Regions from separate parts of the Ruegeria sp. YTSC199 genome, predicted to be linked through region 1. Evidence: riboswitches for the same ligand, from Rfam matches in the RefSeq annotation. Region 1 holds a riboswitch; the other holds the start of a gene.
What was found. Region 1 has a riboswitch for cobalamin ahead of AC2FEE_RS09660 (DUF1636 family protein). Riboswitches for the same ligand answer to the same signal wherever they lie in the genome.
Positions count from the first base shown of each region.

Region 2: linked by a shared signal. The riboswitch ahead of AC2FEE_RS08850 (hypothetical protein) and the one ahead of AC2FEE_RS09660 (DUF1636 family protein) in region 1 are both predicted to bind cobalamin.

Region 1 covers NZ_JBXWMF010000008.1:40,414-48,687, reverse strand. Annotated here, with positions in the region: gene AC2FEE_RS09685 (UbiD family decarboxylase) at 1-427, shown strand, start outside; gene AC2FEE_RS09680 (UbiX family flavin prenyltransferase) at 424-1,032, shown strand; gene AC2FEE_RS09675 (FecCD family ABC transporter permease) at 1,007-2,020, opposite strand; gene AC2FEE_RS09670 (ABC transporter substrate-binding protein) at 2,022-2,969, opposite strand; gene AC2FEE_RS09665 (ABC transporter ATP-binding protein) at 2,989-3,774, opposite strand; gene AC2FEE_RS09660 (DUF1636 family protein) at 3,771-4,127, opposite strand; cobalamin riboswitch at 4,222-4,411, opposite strand; gene AC2FEE_RS09655 (DUF3299 domain-containing protein) at 4,554-5,318, shown strand; gene AC2FEE_RS09650 (hypothetical protein) at 5,315-5,626, shown strand; gene AC2FEE_RS09645 (hypothetical protein) at 5,758-5,991, shown strand; gene AC2FEE_RS09640 (hypothetical protein) at 6,120-6,260, opposite strand; gene AC2FEE_RS09635 (hypothetical protein) at 6,335-6,748, shown strand; gene AC2FEE_RS09630 (hypothetical protein) at 6,745-7,392, shown strand; gene AC2FEE_RS09625 (hypothetical protein) at 8,021-8,274, shown strand, end outside.
Region 2 covers NZ_JBXWMF010000007.1:86,902-95,175, reverse strand. Annotated here, with positions in the region: gene AC2FEE_RS08865 (alcohol dehydrogenase catalytic domain-containing protein) at 1-381, opposite strand, end outside; gene AC2FEE_RS08860 (hypothetical protein) at 601-1,125, opposite strand; gene AC2FEE_RS08855 (hypothetical protein) at 1,504-2,049, shown strand; cobalamin riboswitch at 2,310-2,515, shown strand; gene AC2FEE_RS08850 (hypothetical protein) at 2,833-3,048, shown strand; gene AC2FEE_RS08845 (LysR family transcriptional regulator) at 3,170-4,087, opposite strand; gene AC2FEE_RS08840 (tripartite tricarboxylate transporter substrate binding protein) at 4,190-5,149, shown strand; gene AC2FEE_RS08835 (tripartite tricarboxylate transporter TctB family protein) at 5,221-5,688, shown strand; gene AC2FEE_RS08830 (tripartite tricarboxylate transporter permease) at 5,695-7,209, shown strand; gene AC2FEE_RS08825 (lyase family protein) at 7,202-8,274, shown strand, end outside.

The DNA of each region.
Region 1 (8,274 bases):
CCTCTGGCTGCCGCCCGCCGCCTGTTCGTACCGCATGGCCGTTGTCAGTATCGACAAACGCTATCCCGGTCAGGCGCGCCGGGTGATGATGGCGCTGTGGGGGATGCTGCCGCAATTCAGCTATACCAAGATGATCGTGGTTGTGGATGACGACATCGACCCCGCAAACTGGGATGACATCGCCTGGGCGCTTGCCACGCGAATGGACCCGGGTCGGGATGTGATGACGCTGGAGAACACGCCGATGGACTATCTGGACTTCGCCTCTCCGCAACCGGGGTTAGCCGGAAAAATGGGCATCGACGCCACGACTAAAATCGAAAGCGAAACCACCCGAGAATGGGGAACCGTGATGAAAACGGCAGACAAAGACGCGGACTTTGCCGCCGATCTTGTTTCCCGTCTGATGAAAGGAGCGGCGTCATGAGCCAACACCGTGTGATCCTGGGCGTGGCCGGAGCCTCGGGTGCGGCACTCGGGATGTCGGTTGCGCGGCAATTGTCCGGATTGGACGTCGACATCGACCTTGTCACCAGCAACGCAGCCAAACGTACGCTTCTTGAAGAGTGTGGGGGGGATGCGTTTGAGACCCTCAGGGGATTGGCAACCCGCCACCATTCCATTGACAACATCGGCGCCAGCATTGCGTCGGGATCGGTCCCGGTGGCGGGGATGATCGTGGCACCATGTTCGATGCGGTCACTGGCGGCAATCGCGCATGGTCTGGATGACAACCTGTTGACCCGTGCGGCCAGCGTTCAACTCAAGGAACGCAGGCGTCTGGTCCTGCTGACCCGCGAAGCGCCGCTGACATTGGTACATCTTCGGAATATGACAACCGTCACCGAAATGGGCGCGATTGTCCTGCCGCCTGTACCGGCCTTCTATCTGAAACCGCAATGCGTGTCGGATATCGTCAACCAGATTGCCGCCCGCGCGATCGATCTATTGGGAGTATCCGCGCCGGTGGCAAATCAATGGGCCGAAGCGGGATTGATACCTGGCTCTAGTGCTGAGCCTTTGCGGTTCTGAACAGCAGCAGAAAAACAAACACCGAACCGATCGAGGTTGTCACGATCCCCACCGGCAACTCCTGTGGCGCCAGAAGAAGCCTGCTGAGAATGTCGGATCCCGTCAGCAAGGCCGCGCCCACAATTGCCGCGGTGGGCAGAAGCCGGTTGTGCAGCGGCCCGGCGATGCCGCGGGCAATATGAGGCACCATCAGGCCGACAAAGCCGATCACACCCGCGACCGAGACGAATACGGCGGTTGCAAGGGCCGCAGTGAAGAACATGCTGAACCGCAGGCCCTGAACCGGTACGCCCAGCGTTGCGGCGGTCAGGTCTCCGGTCAGCAGGGCGTCCAGCCAGCGGCTGCGATACAGCGAATAGGACAGGATCAGCAGCAGGCCGACGCAGACCAGCGGGAAGGTTTCCCAGCGAGCCAAACCCAGCCCGCCCAGCATCCAGAAGATCACCGAATGCGCAGCTCGGCTGTCGCCAGCGAAAATCAGATAATTGGTGATGGCCGAGAACAGGAAGGAAACCGCCAGACCGGCAAGGATCAGTTTTTCCGGTGCACTTGTGCGCAAGGCGTGCACCAGCGCAAGCACGATGCCCGACGCCACAAGGCCGCCGCAAAACGCCGCCAGCGGCAAGGTCCAGAAACCCAGAATATCACCAGTCACGGTGATGACGAACACGGCTCCGGCTGCCGCGCCCGAGGACAGACCAAACAGGAAGGGGTCGGCCAGATCGTTGCGCGTGGTGGTCTGCAGAACCACGCCGACAATCCCCAGCCCGGCACCGATCACTGCCGCGAACAGGGCGCGGGGCAGGCGCAGGTCGAACACGATCCGGTGCAGCGCGGACATCTCTCCGTCGATCATCCCGGTGCCCAACAAAACAGCGTTGAATGCGTCTGTCGCTGGAATGGATGTTGTTCCGTAGACGGTCGAAATCAGCAAAAGGGCGGTCAGAACGACCGCCCCCAGCACGAGCACAAGGCTCAATCTGTTCATATCAGTTGAGGCCCGGGTGCATGGCTTTTGCCATTTTCGAGATCGCCTCGATATTTGCCGGTCCAGGGGTCAGTTCCTCGTACCGCAGGCCGATCCAGCGCTCGTTTTTCACGGCGTCGGTTTGCGACATCACCGGATGTTCCTGCAGGAACTTGAACGTATCTTCTGCACCATTGCCGGTTTGATAGTCCAGCAGCACCAGGAATTCCGGGTTTGATGCGGCGACAGCCTCCCACGAGGTGCGGCCCCAGCTGGTATCCATGTCATGGGTGACGTTCTCGCCGCCAGCGGCCGCGATCATCGCATCAGGAATGGCGAATTTTCCGGCGGTGAAAGGGGCGTCGGCCGGACCATCCAGCAGGAAGACCCGCGGTTTGGCCAGATCGGCAGTCTGTGCTTCGATGGCCGCCAGATCCTTTTTCCAACCGCCGACCAGGGCTTCGGCCTTGTCGTCGACATGCATGACCTTGCCCAGACGCAGCACATCGTCGAACAACAGATTCATGCTGGCTTCGGGGCGATCCTTGTCCAGATGCACGCAGCTTTCGGTCAGGATCATGGTCTTGATGCCAAACGGCTCCAGCGTGTCGGGTGTCACGTCGCCGCCGGGTTTCATGCCGTAATACCAACCGGCGAAGAACAGGTCGGGTTCAGCCGCAACCAGATTTTCAACTGTCGGGTATTTCGGCGCAAGTTCGGGGATGTCACCGCGCAGGGTGTCGAATTCGGGGCTGGTCTTGTACCAGCCGGTGATGCCGGTCAGGCCCACGATCTTGTCCTGCAGGCCCAGGGCAAACGCCATGTCGGTCATGTTCATGTCATGAACGACCAGCCGTTCTGGTTGAGATTCGAAAACCAGCGGTTCGCCGCAATTGTCTACCGTCACTTCATGCGCGGAGGCGCTGCCTGCCATGGCGGTGATCAGGGCCGCAGACCAGATATGTTTCATTGGGGGGAGTTTCCTTAAGTTAGTTTGAAACGGGGGTTCTTCGGATATCCAGCGCCGGGATCACACGGCCTTCGTGCTGGAAACACAGGTAATCGACGCCAAACGTGTCGCGCACATGCGCAGGCGTCAGCACTTCGGCCACGGGGCCGAAACTGGTCAGACGTGTGGATTTCATCAGCGCCACGTGGGTGGCAAATTCGGGGATCATGACCAGATCGTGCACGATCATGACCACCGTGATGTCCAGTTCGGCCACCAGCGACAGCATTCGCCCCTTGGAGTCCGGGTCCAGATGGTTGGTTGGTTCATCCAGAAACAATAGCGACGGATTTTGTGCCAGGGCGCGGGCGATATGCGCGCGCTGGCGTTCGCCACCGGACAGCAAGGCCATCCGTTTGTCCGCCAGTGCGCCCAGCCCGGTCAGGTCCAGTATCCGGTCAAGCTCGACCGCGTGACCTTCGGCGGATCGGTCTGAGCGGATCGGAATCTGACCCAGCGCTACATAGTCTCGCAGCAGCAGCCGACCGTCCGGAAACTCCTGCTGGCTGACAACGGCGATCATGCGTGCACGGTCTTTGGACGACATCTGTTTCAGGCTTCGCCCATCGACAAGGACATCCCCCAGAACCATCTCGGCTGCACCGCACAAAAGGTTCAGAAGCGTTGTTTTCCCGGCCCCGTTCGGCCCGGCTATGGCCAAAATCGCACCCCTGTCCAGTTCGAAGGATGCGCCTTGTAGCAGGACATCGCCGTTGAGTGCGTAGTACTCGAGGCCACGCGCGACCAGAAACGCTGCGTTTGTCACGGGTGCACCTCCACGTTCAGACGGGGCATACGAGCCAAGGTTTTGTCGAACAATGCACGCGGACGGTCAGAAGCATTGGTCCAACCGTTCCCACTGTCGTGGAATTGCCCCGCAAACTGGGCCAGAGCATCAATATCCTGCGAGGATTTGACGTCACCAAACAGGTATTGCGCTTTGCCAACAGCCTGAAAGCCTACGGTTGTTGGTCGGTCACAACCAGCCATGCAGGAAACCATGCGTATGGAAAACCCGGATGGTAGCCGGTGCGTCAGCGCCTTTCGGATCGCATGCGCGGCGTCCGTGCCGTTGCAGGTCTCGCAAATCAGCAGGAAGTGTTCGGGATTGTTTGCCATTGCCCGCTCCGCTTAATGTCGAAGCGAGGTGGTGGAAATGTAATAACGTAACGTGTTCGTCACTTTACCTCCTTCCGGGACGCCCCGCCCCGGGTTGGTTGAAAACATGATGGCAGGTCTCCTGACTTGCGGGTCTTGGCTTGGCCATCCTTCCCGGCCTGTGGGCCAGTGGATTCATGGCTTCGCTCACCGCTTACAGTTGCGGGGGCAGTCACGGAGTTGGCGGACCTCACCGTATTCCCTTTTCATCCCCAATTGGGGGAACCATCATCAGATTGACTGCCCGAGATCGCCCAGTGCGTCAATATGAAAGTTTCATCCTGTTCGTTTGTTACCGGCCAGGCCTGAGGTAAAAGGGTGGCCAGTGAAGGACGTTGTTCGCAAAAACTGGCTGGAATGATCTTGGCAGGGAGATAAACTCAGAACATGCGACATTGGTTTCGCCTTGCACCGATTCTGGCGCTGAGCCTGTGCGGTTCTTCTGCGCTGGCGGCACCGGGGGCTGCTCTGGATTGGTCCGACTTGCCGGACCCGTCCGTTCAGGTCTTCGAAGACCCCTACCGCGATCTCACCCCGGAGCAGTTCGACGATGTGGTTTTCGTCGTGCGCCTGCGCGGCAGGCTGTATCAGGGTGTGGGCAGCTCCAATGAGCGGCTGAAATGGCAGGAGCTTCTGGTTGAAACCGAGGAGGCCCTGGCTGCGGATGGTATCGATATCGACTGGCTACTGGACCAGCGACTTGTCGTGGCCCAGCGCCGGGATCGCGCCGGTGCGGCCGGAAATCCTGAATTTGACGGTCAAACGGTGACGTTGGCGGGGTTTGCCATTCCGGCGCCGCCCGACGCCGACGGGCACCCCATTGCTTATCTGGTGCCTCAGCCTGGGATGTGCAGCCACTTGCCGCCGCCGCCGCCCAATCAGACGATCCGGGTACGGCTGAACGGCGACTGGGAGCCCGGTTACGTCCACGAGCCGGTCCGTCTGACGGGAAAGCTGACCATCGATCCGTCAGAGCAGAATATGATGGTGGTGGATGGATTGATGCCCATGCGCGCGACGTTCCGGCTGGAGGCCGATAGCGTCGAAACCCTGGAAACACAGGGCGGCAAGCTGGAGTGGACGCAGAGCATAGCCGATCGCTTCCGTGCTGCGGGCAACCGTAAAACCGGCGCGGGGAAGGCGTCTGAGTGACGGGATCACCGGATCGGCCCCACGAACTGCCTTGCCGATCGCCTCCTGAACAAATCCGCGCGGTAAAGGCTCTGGTCTGGGATTACGTGCCCGAAAACCGCACTTCGATCCACTTGCTGCGGCGCTGGTTTGGTAAAGGCAATTCGCACAGCCGTACCGCCCTGATCCGGCGCAAGGGCGTGGCGATGCGGGCGGTCAAAAGCGAGGGCGCGATGGGTCGGCGTGCTGTGATATTCCTGTGCCCGGGTTCGGTTCGCGCGCCAGATGGGTTCACGGCTTGCTCGAGGTGTACCGGGGAGCGGGCATGATAGCCGGGTTGTTGCGGTTTGAGTTCGCCGAATACAGCAACGCGGCGATTAATGTGGACCGGATCGGAGGGCGCTGAAATGGACCAACCTGCATTTTCGATCATCTTCCCGCCTGCAAGGCGGACAGGTTCGTGACTGAAACGCTCGACGGCGTGGGCGCCCAGAGGTTTGGGACGTTCGAGGTGACCTGCATCGACGATGGCTCGACCGACGGCGATCCGTTACGCGGCGCGTACAATCGGACGCTGGTGCCCGCGCTGGATCAACTGGACGCGCTGTTGCGCAAGACTTTTGTGGTCAATGGTCGGGGGCTGGTGCTCAGGACCGATGTTACCCGACGGGCCGGGGCTATGACGAAAGCCTGATTAAGGGCGGAAATTGGGAGTTCTGGTGTCGTGTGGCGCTGCTGGGGCCGTTTGCCGTGGTCGCGGGGCCACCTCTGCCGCAGTACCGTTAGGAGGTCAGAGGCACCAATCATCAGGCGCGCGGCTCACTACTTGCGCTCCGGGTGCCCAGCCTGCAGAAAGTGGCGGCCAATCCGGTCATACGGGAAAAATACGGGCCACGGCTGCGCCGCCTTCTGCGCGCCCGGCAGATCGACATTGTCGAGTTTGCCGGGGATAACGTTGTTCAACTCACCGTGATTGATACGCTGTTCGATGTCTCTCCGATTGTGCCGGCAACGGGTTCTTTCAGCGTGGTGCCCCGGTGGAGTTGCCCGACAATTGGCGTGTCGGCATTGGCGGAAAACCCGATGGCGTCGTGTCGGTTTGCCGCAATTTCGTCCCGATCCGTACGCTGGCAATTGCGAAATGCGAATGGCAGAGCACCAAGCGGCATAACCTGACATTTGTGCATGGTAGCGCGATCCCGGACGGGGCGCAGGTTCTGCTTGGGTGGCTATCCATTCCGCATAACGCACGCCCCTATGCCGAGGCCCCGCGACAGGCGGCGCATTGGGATACCCAGCAAAGGTCCAGTTGCGAATTCGCCCAGCCCTTTCGCGAAGGCCGCATCCGTCCGCGTAGTGGTCACCCCGAAGGTGGCCCGACGATCTGGCAGACCAATGTGCGGTTGGGTGACATTGGAGAAGGCTTTGGCAAGGCCGGGGCGACGGGATGACGGTTCTGCCGGACCTGAATCATGAGGCCTTGCGGGGTATCTCGTTGTGGCGCAGCACGCAGGGCGACGACGGCGTGCTGATCGGTGGCGTGGAATACTCGAACCCGGGGATATTTGGGTCGGTGTGGTGGAGCCTCGTGCAAATTGCCAATGCCTACGGTCCCGAGGACTGGGCCGCCTATGACTTTGCTCTGAGCGCCGCGAAGCTTGGGCATGTCATCAAGAACACTTGTGGTGATCCCATTCTGGGCGACGCGCTGATGGACGAGGCGGTTCAGGCCTGGCGCTGGGCGGAACAGGGCTTTCTGTCCGAAAAGCCCGGCGCGTGCGACCCCAAGGCGGAAGCCGTCAAATCTCAGGCGCGTGTGGCTGCGGCAGCGGTGCGTGCCGCGCCAGCGGGAATATGGACCCCAGCGATGTGTTCGAAGGCCACATCCCCTGTGTGCTGCGATCCGACAACCCGGCACGGGGTGCCAAAAAGAGGTATTATCCGCGCGTCCATGTCGAATACGTGCTGGCCGCGCGGGACGAAAAGTCGGCGGACCCCAAGATTGTTACGGCTATCGAAGGTTGGATTGGCTACCGCGCCAAGTGCGCCGATCGGATGGGGGGCCGATTTTGGCCTGCACAGTACTGACACCTAACCTTGGTCGCGCGGCTGGTTGCGGTTTGGACCCGGATCGAACTGGCGGGCTGGGGAATCCGTTCTGTGTCAAGCCGTTAACGGGGATCCGCCCCCTCAGATGGCGGATGCAATGGCCGACGGGATGTGGTTTGGACTGGGCTGCAATCCCTCCAACACCAGTTTCGTCCAGAGGCTGAGGTGCCGGGATTTCCCGGACCCGTTGATGCTGGACCTGGGCAGAGCTCCTCCGGTCCCGGGGCAAATCAGCTTTGGCCTAGAAGGCGGCAAGTTGCACCAGTGGGAACGGCCCTAGACCGCTGACGCGCTATTCCGGGCCGAACAGGGCGATTGGCCCATCCATGCGCAGATATTAGAACGCCTTAGCATCGCGATCTGTGCCGAACACGGGTTCAAGCCCAACGCGATGGAATGGCTGGTGGCCTGTGCGATGGTCTATCAGCCCAGCCCGGAACCTTCGCAATATCGTGCACTTGCGATGGAAGTCACGAAACGGCAGGGTTGAACGGGCCGTAAATCGCCCTTTATCACAAAGGTGTCGGCAACCCTTTCGCGCCCCAGCGGTCTTGGATATGACGGGTGGAACGCCGCGAAAGTCTTGCCTGCGTTGAACAATCGGGAGCGCATCTATGAAGTTTCGCCGTCCGGCCCTTGCCGCCATCCTCTGTGCGCTGCCTTTTGCGGCTGTGGCCGAAACCACGCAAGACGCGCCAGGCCTGATGGTCGAGCTGAATGCGGTGGAAGAGGTCGAAGGCGCCTGCCGCCTGACATTTCTGGTCGAAAACCAAACCAAAACGTCGATAGACAGCGCCAGTTATCAGGTGGTTATTTTTGATGCCGCGGGTGTTTTCGAACGGATCACCCTTTTCGGGTTTCGGGACCT
Region 2 (8,274 bases), on a different contig from region 1:
CAAAGGGATGCACATCATTGCCGGAGCCAGAACGTATTCCGCCCAAGCGCCGGAACTGGCAGTGATAAATGCAACGCGCTGACCCTGCAACGCTTCGGCGCCTTTTCCGGTTGCAACCACGTCACCGCAGCCCTCAAACCCGGCGGCGGCCCCCTTGAAGCGAGGCTGCCCGTATTCACCTTTGATAAAGTGGATATCAGACGGATTCACCGATGCCGCGCGCAGCTTGACCAGAACCTGTCCGGGGCCGGGTTCGGGAACGGGCAGCTCGGCCTCGGCCAACCAGTCAGCAGCATCACGGATATAAGGGCCGGTGGATTCGCCGGAATAGCCGTCGTGTAAAAGAACAGTGGCAAACATAGTCGAGGGCAGGGTGGTCATGGTCGTTCCTTGTTTCTGAACTGAACGTATCGTTGATGAAACCCGGTCACTGGCGGCTACTCATAACCGCGTCGTGAAAAACATGGATCTGGGTTTATTCCAACTCGACGACAGCCAAACAAATGAGCCGTCGCGGGTCAATCGGCCGACGCCCTGACGTGGATGGAACCTGCGCCACGCCCGCAATATGGGCCGCCCGAACCGGGCGACCCGTCTGCTTCACTGTCCCGACAGCAGGTCGCGGAGTTCCTGAATCTTCACCGCGATTGTCTCTGGCGAAGCTTTGATGTCGTCCAGAATCTTGATGGCCTGCGTTTTCATGTCCTGCGCCAGTTCGCTTTCCTGAATCGAAGCCACCATCGTGTCATAGTCGAAATTCTCAAGGCTCAGCGCGCCGTTCTCGACCCACGAGTTCAGCAGGTCCTGACCCTGGGTCGCCAAGGCAGCAACCTCTTCACCGGCCTGATTGGCCAGATCGGTGGCCGCTTCACCGGCCTGCTCGGCCGCATCAGTAGCTTGTTCCGCGATGGATGAGGCGCCTTCGGTTGCCTGATCCGCGACCGAGCTTGCAGCCTCGCTTACAGCATCGGTTGCATCCTGGGCGGCCTCGCTGACCGCGTCGCCAGCGTCTTGTGCCGCCGATTGCAATTGCTCAGCAGGCGTGGGTTCAGGTTGAGTAAAGTAATAATACGCGCCAGCGCCGATGGCGGCGATGGCTACAGCTAATAGGATAGTGCGCGACATGTGTCTCTCCTTTGGAAAATGTCTCGCCGAGATGGGTTAAATCTAATCGGATGCAAAGGGGAAATCCCGGAAATTCTTTTCAAATCCGTGGATTGAGCCGTGCTATGCCTATCCGTTGATCCGCAACGGCAATAACATGCCACAACACTTTTGTTCGAGCGCGGACTGCTTGTGATTGTTGGAAATGTACTATCGGTTCTGTTGCCACTTTGGTGATCGGAAGCACCGTTCTTTTCGAAGACCGCGCAAAATCATTGCGCTCTTGGACGTCAGCCGATCCAAGAACGGCGTTCAAAGTGAGTGTTCCTGCCTCGAACTAGCAGCTTAAGCTTGATGCCCTTTGTACAAGCGTATCGCGCATAGAATGGATAGCCTGTTTTGACCGAGAAAACCCAGAATCTAGTCCGGACTCAGCCCGCATATTTCCTCGATTTCGAAGCCAGCTCACTAAGCGCGATCAGTTGGCCAATTGAGATTGGGATTGCACGCGCTGTCAACGGCAACGTGATCACTGGATCGCGTCTTATCAAACCCCACCCTGATTGGGACGCGGCGGGCTGGTCGGACGTCAGTGCACGAATCCACGGATTAAGCCGCGCCTATCTTGAAGCAGAGGGCGGCGATCCCCAGAGGGTTGCGCAATGGTTCAAGGCAAGAAACACCGGAATTGCTGTAACGGACAATCCGGAGTTTGAACGGCGGTGGCTTATACGGCTGCTGGAAACGGAAATGCCCTTTCCCAAAGTCCAGCTTCTCGACTTTGACAGCTATGTCCGGATGAGCCTGACCGAGGACGCAGCGGTCGCACGCGTCTATCACACGTTAGAAAGTGCAGGGCCGCCACCGCATCGAGCGGGGCAGGATGCGGCGCGGCTGGCCGAAGCGTGGTTAAGCGGTTTTGATTGCCTGCAGAGCTCTGACTAGCACGGAGCGGACGGTGCCAAGGCGCGTATTCCGCCGAGTTCTCTGCTCGCCAGAGCCAAAGCCGCGCGAAAGTACCAAGGGTTTCCCTCTTAGCTTTCGACCGGGCCCGAAGAAATCGGGAAAACACCAAACTCCAGCTGGTTTTGACCGGCTGCCCATATGCTGGGTTATAGGGATGTCGAGCGCTTTCATGGGTCAACGGGAAGCCAAGCGGCCAGCCTAACGATTCATGGCGCGTTTTTTTTGAACCAACTCGGATCGCGTGTTGGAGCCGCGATGGTTCCCGCCCGCGTCGAGCGGGGTGGTTAAGGGGTATACGGTGCAGCTCTGAAAAAAATCAATCCGTGACTTCGCCCGCAACTGTCGGGGGTGAGCTATCCGAGATCGGCGACTGGCAATTGCCAGAGAAGGATCGGGACAGCGTCGAACCGCAAGTCTGGTGACCTGCTATCCAAATTGTTTCCAATCTGGGTGGGGTGACTCATAGGGGATGAAAAGGTTCCAAACGGTCTTTGCCGTCCAAAACCTTGCATCTGTTATGCCTAGTCCAAGCTGGGCAGGTGATATTCTTGTCGTTTTGGAAATCTGAAACCCGATCCTGCAGCACGCTTGGGGCGCACTTCGTCTCGGCATCGTCTGATCTTCGGGCCTACGCTGGGTCTTGCAGGGCAACTCGATGACGGAGCGCTTAACAGAAAACAGCGCTAGCCAGCGGGGAGGCTGTCTGACTGAATTCAGCGTGCCGGTTCTGGTTGCGGACGCTCTGGCGCTGTCCGCGCTTCTATGGCTTTCGACTTACACGATGATCTGATGTCGGCTGTTCTGCGAATCCGCGATCTGGCTCTTGGGTGCCGGGACCGGTCGGTGTTCCGTCTTCTGTCTATGGATTTCGAAGCCGGCACGACTTTGGTCGTCCTGGACGCAAACGGGTCGGGCAAAAGCCCGTTCGCAAAGATGCTTCCGGACCTAAAGGAGTCGCGTTCTGGTCGCGTGGACTGATGGGCCGAGTTCGACCGACGCTTCCCCATCCGTGCGCGGGATCGCGCAGCGATGGAGGCTTGGCGCGGGTTCGGCCTTTGTTTGGGGCCGGACGCCGCAGCGCGTGAACAAGTAGACACAATCAATTTGCAAGTTCGAGTGTCGTGCTTTGTTGCGCCAACCCCTCAACCACTTCGAACAACGCCTTTTCAAACTGAACAAGTGCATTGGACCTTGTGTTAGACACAGGGTAGAGCAGGCCAAAGGTCATCCAACGTTCGGGTGTAACAGGTACAAGCGCGACCTTCTCTGGTTTGGCCTGCGCTGCAACCAATTCATCTGCGATAGTTAATCCCACACCTTCGGCAACCAACGAACAAGCAAGCTGAGAGGCAGCGACTTCGCAAGTTTGGACCGGTGTAACACCAGCCGAATGGAAGATGTCATCAAGTTGGTCGCGCAACAACAAGCCGTGCATCAGACGTATGACAGTCTCACCTGCAAGATCACCTGCCGTCAGCTCTGTTCGAGTTGAAAGTGGATGAACCAAGGGTAGGACGACCTGGGCCCGCACTCTCAACAAAGGTTTAGTGATGATGCCTGGATGATCGACAGGCAACGCGCCAATCCCGATATCGTATTCCCGCCCTGCCAACCATTTCCCCGCTTCTCTTCGGGCGCGGACGTCCAGGCTGACATTGGTTCCTGGATTGGCTTTCGTGAACCGTGCAACGGCCGGGGCCGACAGGGATTGCGCGATCCTTGGCATGGTCACAATGCGCAGTGTTTCAGTGCGACCCGCCTTGATGTCAGCAGCGATGCGCGGAACCTCGTCGAGGTTATCGAGGATTCGTCCGGCCTCTTTGTAAAAGGCCAGCCCCTCTGGCGTTGGTGTCAGGTTTCGACCACTGCGATCGAAAAGCGTCAGTTTAAGCTCTGCCTCAAGCCCCGAGATCAGGCGGCTGATTGCCGGCTGGCTGAGGTGAAGTACCTCCGACGCGGCGACAAGCGAGCCTTCGGACAATGTCGCGCGAAACGCACGCAGGGCTTTGATATTCATTTTCCACGCTTTCGTATTTTGCAAGAGTAAATAACATCTTTGCATTTTTTACAATTGAAGACTCGGCGTAGATTGATCCCAAGTGAAATTGGGAGGTTACTCATGAAACGCAGAACTCTTCTTAGTGCCGCAATCGCTGCCGTTGCGGTCACCGCAACAGCTACCGCAAGCTTTGCCGCAGATTGGCCGAAACGTCCGATCAACCTGGTTGTTCCTTACAAAGCTGGAGGAGGCACCGATGCCTATGCCCGCGCTATATCGGCCGCCGCCGAAGGTATTCTGGATGTGCCGGTGGTTGTCGTTAACAAGCCCGGTTCCGGTGGCCTGAACGGCGCCAATTCCGTCGTTGGCGCCCGTCCCGATGGCTATACGATGATGATGACCTCTGGCGGGTCGTTTCTCTTGTCGACCATGACCCGTGACACGGACATCGACGCTCTGGACAGCTTTGATTTTGTCGCTCAGGTCGGTCAGTTGCAGACCTCGCTGATGGTGCCGGCCAACAGCCCGTTCCAGTCCGTTCAGGACGTGATCGAAGCGGCCAAGGAAAGCCCCGGCGAGTTGCGTTGGGCCCATTCAGGCCGAGGCGGGTTCCACCATGTCGGCGGAATGGGCTTTTTGGCCAGCAACGGAATCGAGGCGCAAGACGTGCCATTCAAAGGGGGTGGACCGACCCGTGCCGCACTGATTGGTGAGCAGGCAGACTTCGGGTTTCTCGGCGTTCAGCAGCTTGCAGGTTTCGAAGAGCAATTGCGTGCGCTGGCCGTCAACAGCCAGGACCGTGATGGCATCATGAAAGACGTCCCTTCGTTTGGTGAGTTGAACATTCCATTCGCAGCTGTCTCCTCACCAGTGATCGTATTCGCACCCAAAGGCACACCAGAAGAAGTGGTTGCGGCGATGGAAACCGCGTTGGAGCAGATCGCCGCCAAGCCCGAATTTGCCGAGCTTCTCGCCTCGCGCGGAACCGGTCCGGTTTATCAGAATGGTGCGGATGCCAAAGCAACGCTGTCCGCCATGAAGGAGGACGCCGCTCCCTTGGTCCAAAGTCTGACCAACTAAAGTCCTCGGGGTCGGGTGGGTCATGTCCATCCGGCCCCATCTTCTATCAGCCGGATTCCGGGAGGAAAGTTATGCGAGCCTATGCAGAAGGATTGGTTCTTGGCCTTGTTTCGATATTTGCCATTTGGGGGGCCTGGCAAGTGCCCGCCGCATCTCCGGGAGATACCTGGGCAGGTATTGTACCATTTTCTGCATCGGTTGCCTTGCTGTTCCTGTCAGGCTTGATGCTTTTGGGCGCGGCGCGCCAAACGGCGGGAAACACGAGCCATGATCAAGATGACGGTGCGACCCTTCAGATCATCGGTCTGTTCATCATCGCCCTGATCTATCAGCAGTCCTTCCGTTGGTTTGGCTACTTGCTGCCCACGGCCGTGGTTGCACCGATTATCCTTTACTTCTTCGGCGTACGCAGCTGGATCGGGCTGGGCTTGTCTGTTGTTCTGTGCCCTCTGGTCTTCCACCTCATCTTTTTCGTCCTGCTTGGCGTCTTCCCTCCCTATGGCGAGGTTTTCGACCTGCTCAGCTGGATTCAGGGGTAAAACATCATGGAAATCTTTCCTGCACTTCTTTCGGTTATTACCGATCCCACGCTGCTCTTTGCCATCTTCCTCGCCGCAGTTGTGGGAATGATCGTCGGTGCCACACCCGGCCTGACTGCTTCGGCGGCGATTGCGATGCTGCTGCCCATCACCTTTTACATGTCGCCTTTATTTGCTCTCGCATTTCTGTACGTGATCGGAAAATCCGGGCGGTACGGCGGCTCGATCGCAGCCATTCTGTTCAATACGCCCGGTACGGCGGCCAGCGCCGCAACGCAGATCGACGGTTACCCGCTTGCCCGTGCCGGTAAGGCTGGCAAGGCTATGAAGGTCGCCACGATCTCGTCGATCATCGGTGACCTGATGGGGGATATCCTGCTGGTCATCGGCGTCGGCTTCATCGCGGCCATCGCCCTGAAATTGGGTCCGCCTGAGACCTTTGCAATCTACTTTGCCGCCTTCGTCGTCATCGGCTCTGTCATCGGGAACTCCATCGTCAAGGGTCTGGCATCGGCTCTGATGGGTATCCTGATCGCCATGGTGGGGCTTGATCCTATCTCGAGCGAAGAGCGCTATACGTTTGGGTCGTTCGAGCTGTCCAACGGCATTGGCCTTGTGCCGCTGATGATCGGTGTGTTCGTTCTGGGCGAAGTCTTTGCCCAGCTGGAAACACGCCGCAAAGCTACGGGCGAGACCGAAGAGAATGAAAGCACCGAAGACGGCAACACACTGACCTGGGAAGAATATCGGCCCTGCCTGCCGCATGCTTTTCGTGGCGGCTTCATCGGTGCTGGCATCGGTGTATTGCCCGGCCTGGGCTCGGCCATCGCGGCATTCATTTCTTACGGTGAAGGCAAGCGGCGCGCAAAAAATCCCGAGATGTGGGGCAGGGGTGCACTGGAAGGTGTCGCCGCGCCCGAGGCCGCCAACAACGCGGTTTCCGGCCCTTCGATGGCGCCGCTGCTGACGCTGGGTATTCCGGGCTCGACCATCGGGGCGATCCTGCTGGGTGTTTTCCTGATTCATGGCATTCAAGTCGGCCCGACCCTGTTTTTGACCGACAAGGAACTGATTTACAAACTGTTCGCCTGCGGCATGCTGGGAATACTGGCCTATGGTCTGATCGGCTATTTCGGCGCAACGCAGGTTGCACGTCTGATCCTCAAGATTCCGACCAACGTTTTATATCCGCTGATCTTCCTGACAGCGTTTGTCGCGGCGTATTCGGCGCGCGGGTCCATGTTCGACGTGACGGTCATGACAATTGCGGGATTTGTCGGCTGGTTGATGCGAAAATACGACTTCAACGTCGCGGCTTTCGTGATCTCGTTCGTGCTGGCCAAGGGGGCCGAGGAGACCTTCCGCCAGTCGCTGCTGATGTCCGAGGGCGGCGCAACGATCTTTATCGAGCGCCCGATTGCGTTGGCCTTCCTGATTGTCGGGCTCGCCGCCATGGCGTTCCGAATCCGTGGGATCCTCAAGGAACGGCGGATCGCACAAGGAGGACTGGAAGATGCTTGAATATGGTATCTATCGGGACTGTTTTTCCAGTGCCGACATGCGCGCCATCTGGTCGGAACATGCCACAATGTCTGCCTGGCTCAAGATCGAACAGGTTCTTGCCGCGCGTCAGGCCTCAGCCGGGTTGATCCCGAATGAAGCTGCTGCGGCTATCGAAGCGATTTCAATCTGTGAGCTGAACCAGGCCGAGTTGCAGGCAGAGATGATGCTTGTCGGCCGCCCAATCGTAGGGCTGGTCCAGCAGTTGCGCAAATTGCTGCCGGACTATGCGGCCCATGTACATTTTCGAGCGACGACGCAGGACATTATGGACACCGCGATGGTCCTGCAGATGAAACTTGGGCTTGAGCAAGTCCAAAGATGTCTTTCCACCGTTGTGGCGTTGATCGACGATCACATCTCAGCCTGTCAGGGCACGATGATCATGGGGCGCACCAATGGTCAACACGCCGTTCCAATCGATTTGGCGACGAAGTTCAAGGTCTGGCGATCGGAACTGGAACGCCGATCTCAGGCGTTGGATGCAGCGGCGGAACGTGGCTTGAATGTTCAGATCGGTGGTCCCGTGGGTGATCTGCGCGGGTACGAAAACGGCACTGGCCAGCAAGTCAAAAAAGGAGTTGCGGGCTCACTTGGGTTGAACGTGGTCGAGCCACATTGGCAGAACGCGCGAGACGGGGTGGCTGACATCGTCATGGCTATGGGGGCTCTGTGCGGGACGCTTTGCAAAACCGCTCATAACGTCAATCAGCTTTCATCGTCCGACATTGGTGAGTTTGCCGAGGTGCATGAGCCGGGCAAAGGTGCATCCTCTGCGATGGCGCACAAAAAAAACCAACGGGCTTCGGAATTCGGCGAAGCGGTTGCCCGTCTGGGACGCCAGCGTGCTGAACAGATTGGGGAACTGACCCTGCAAGAACACGAGCGGTCCGGCGGCGTCTGGATTGCAGAGTGGGTCGTCGTGCCTGAGACGTTTCTTTTAACTTCGGGCGCATTGCAGTGGTCCGAACGGATGCTGAAGTCACTGGTTGCCGATCCCGTTGCGATGCAGAGGTTGGTGGCAGG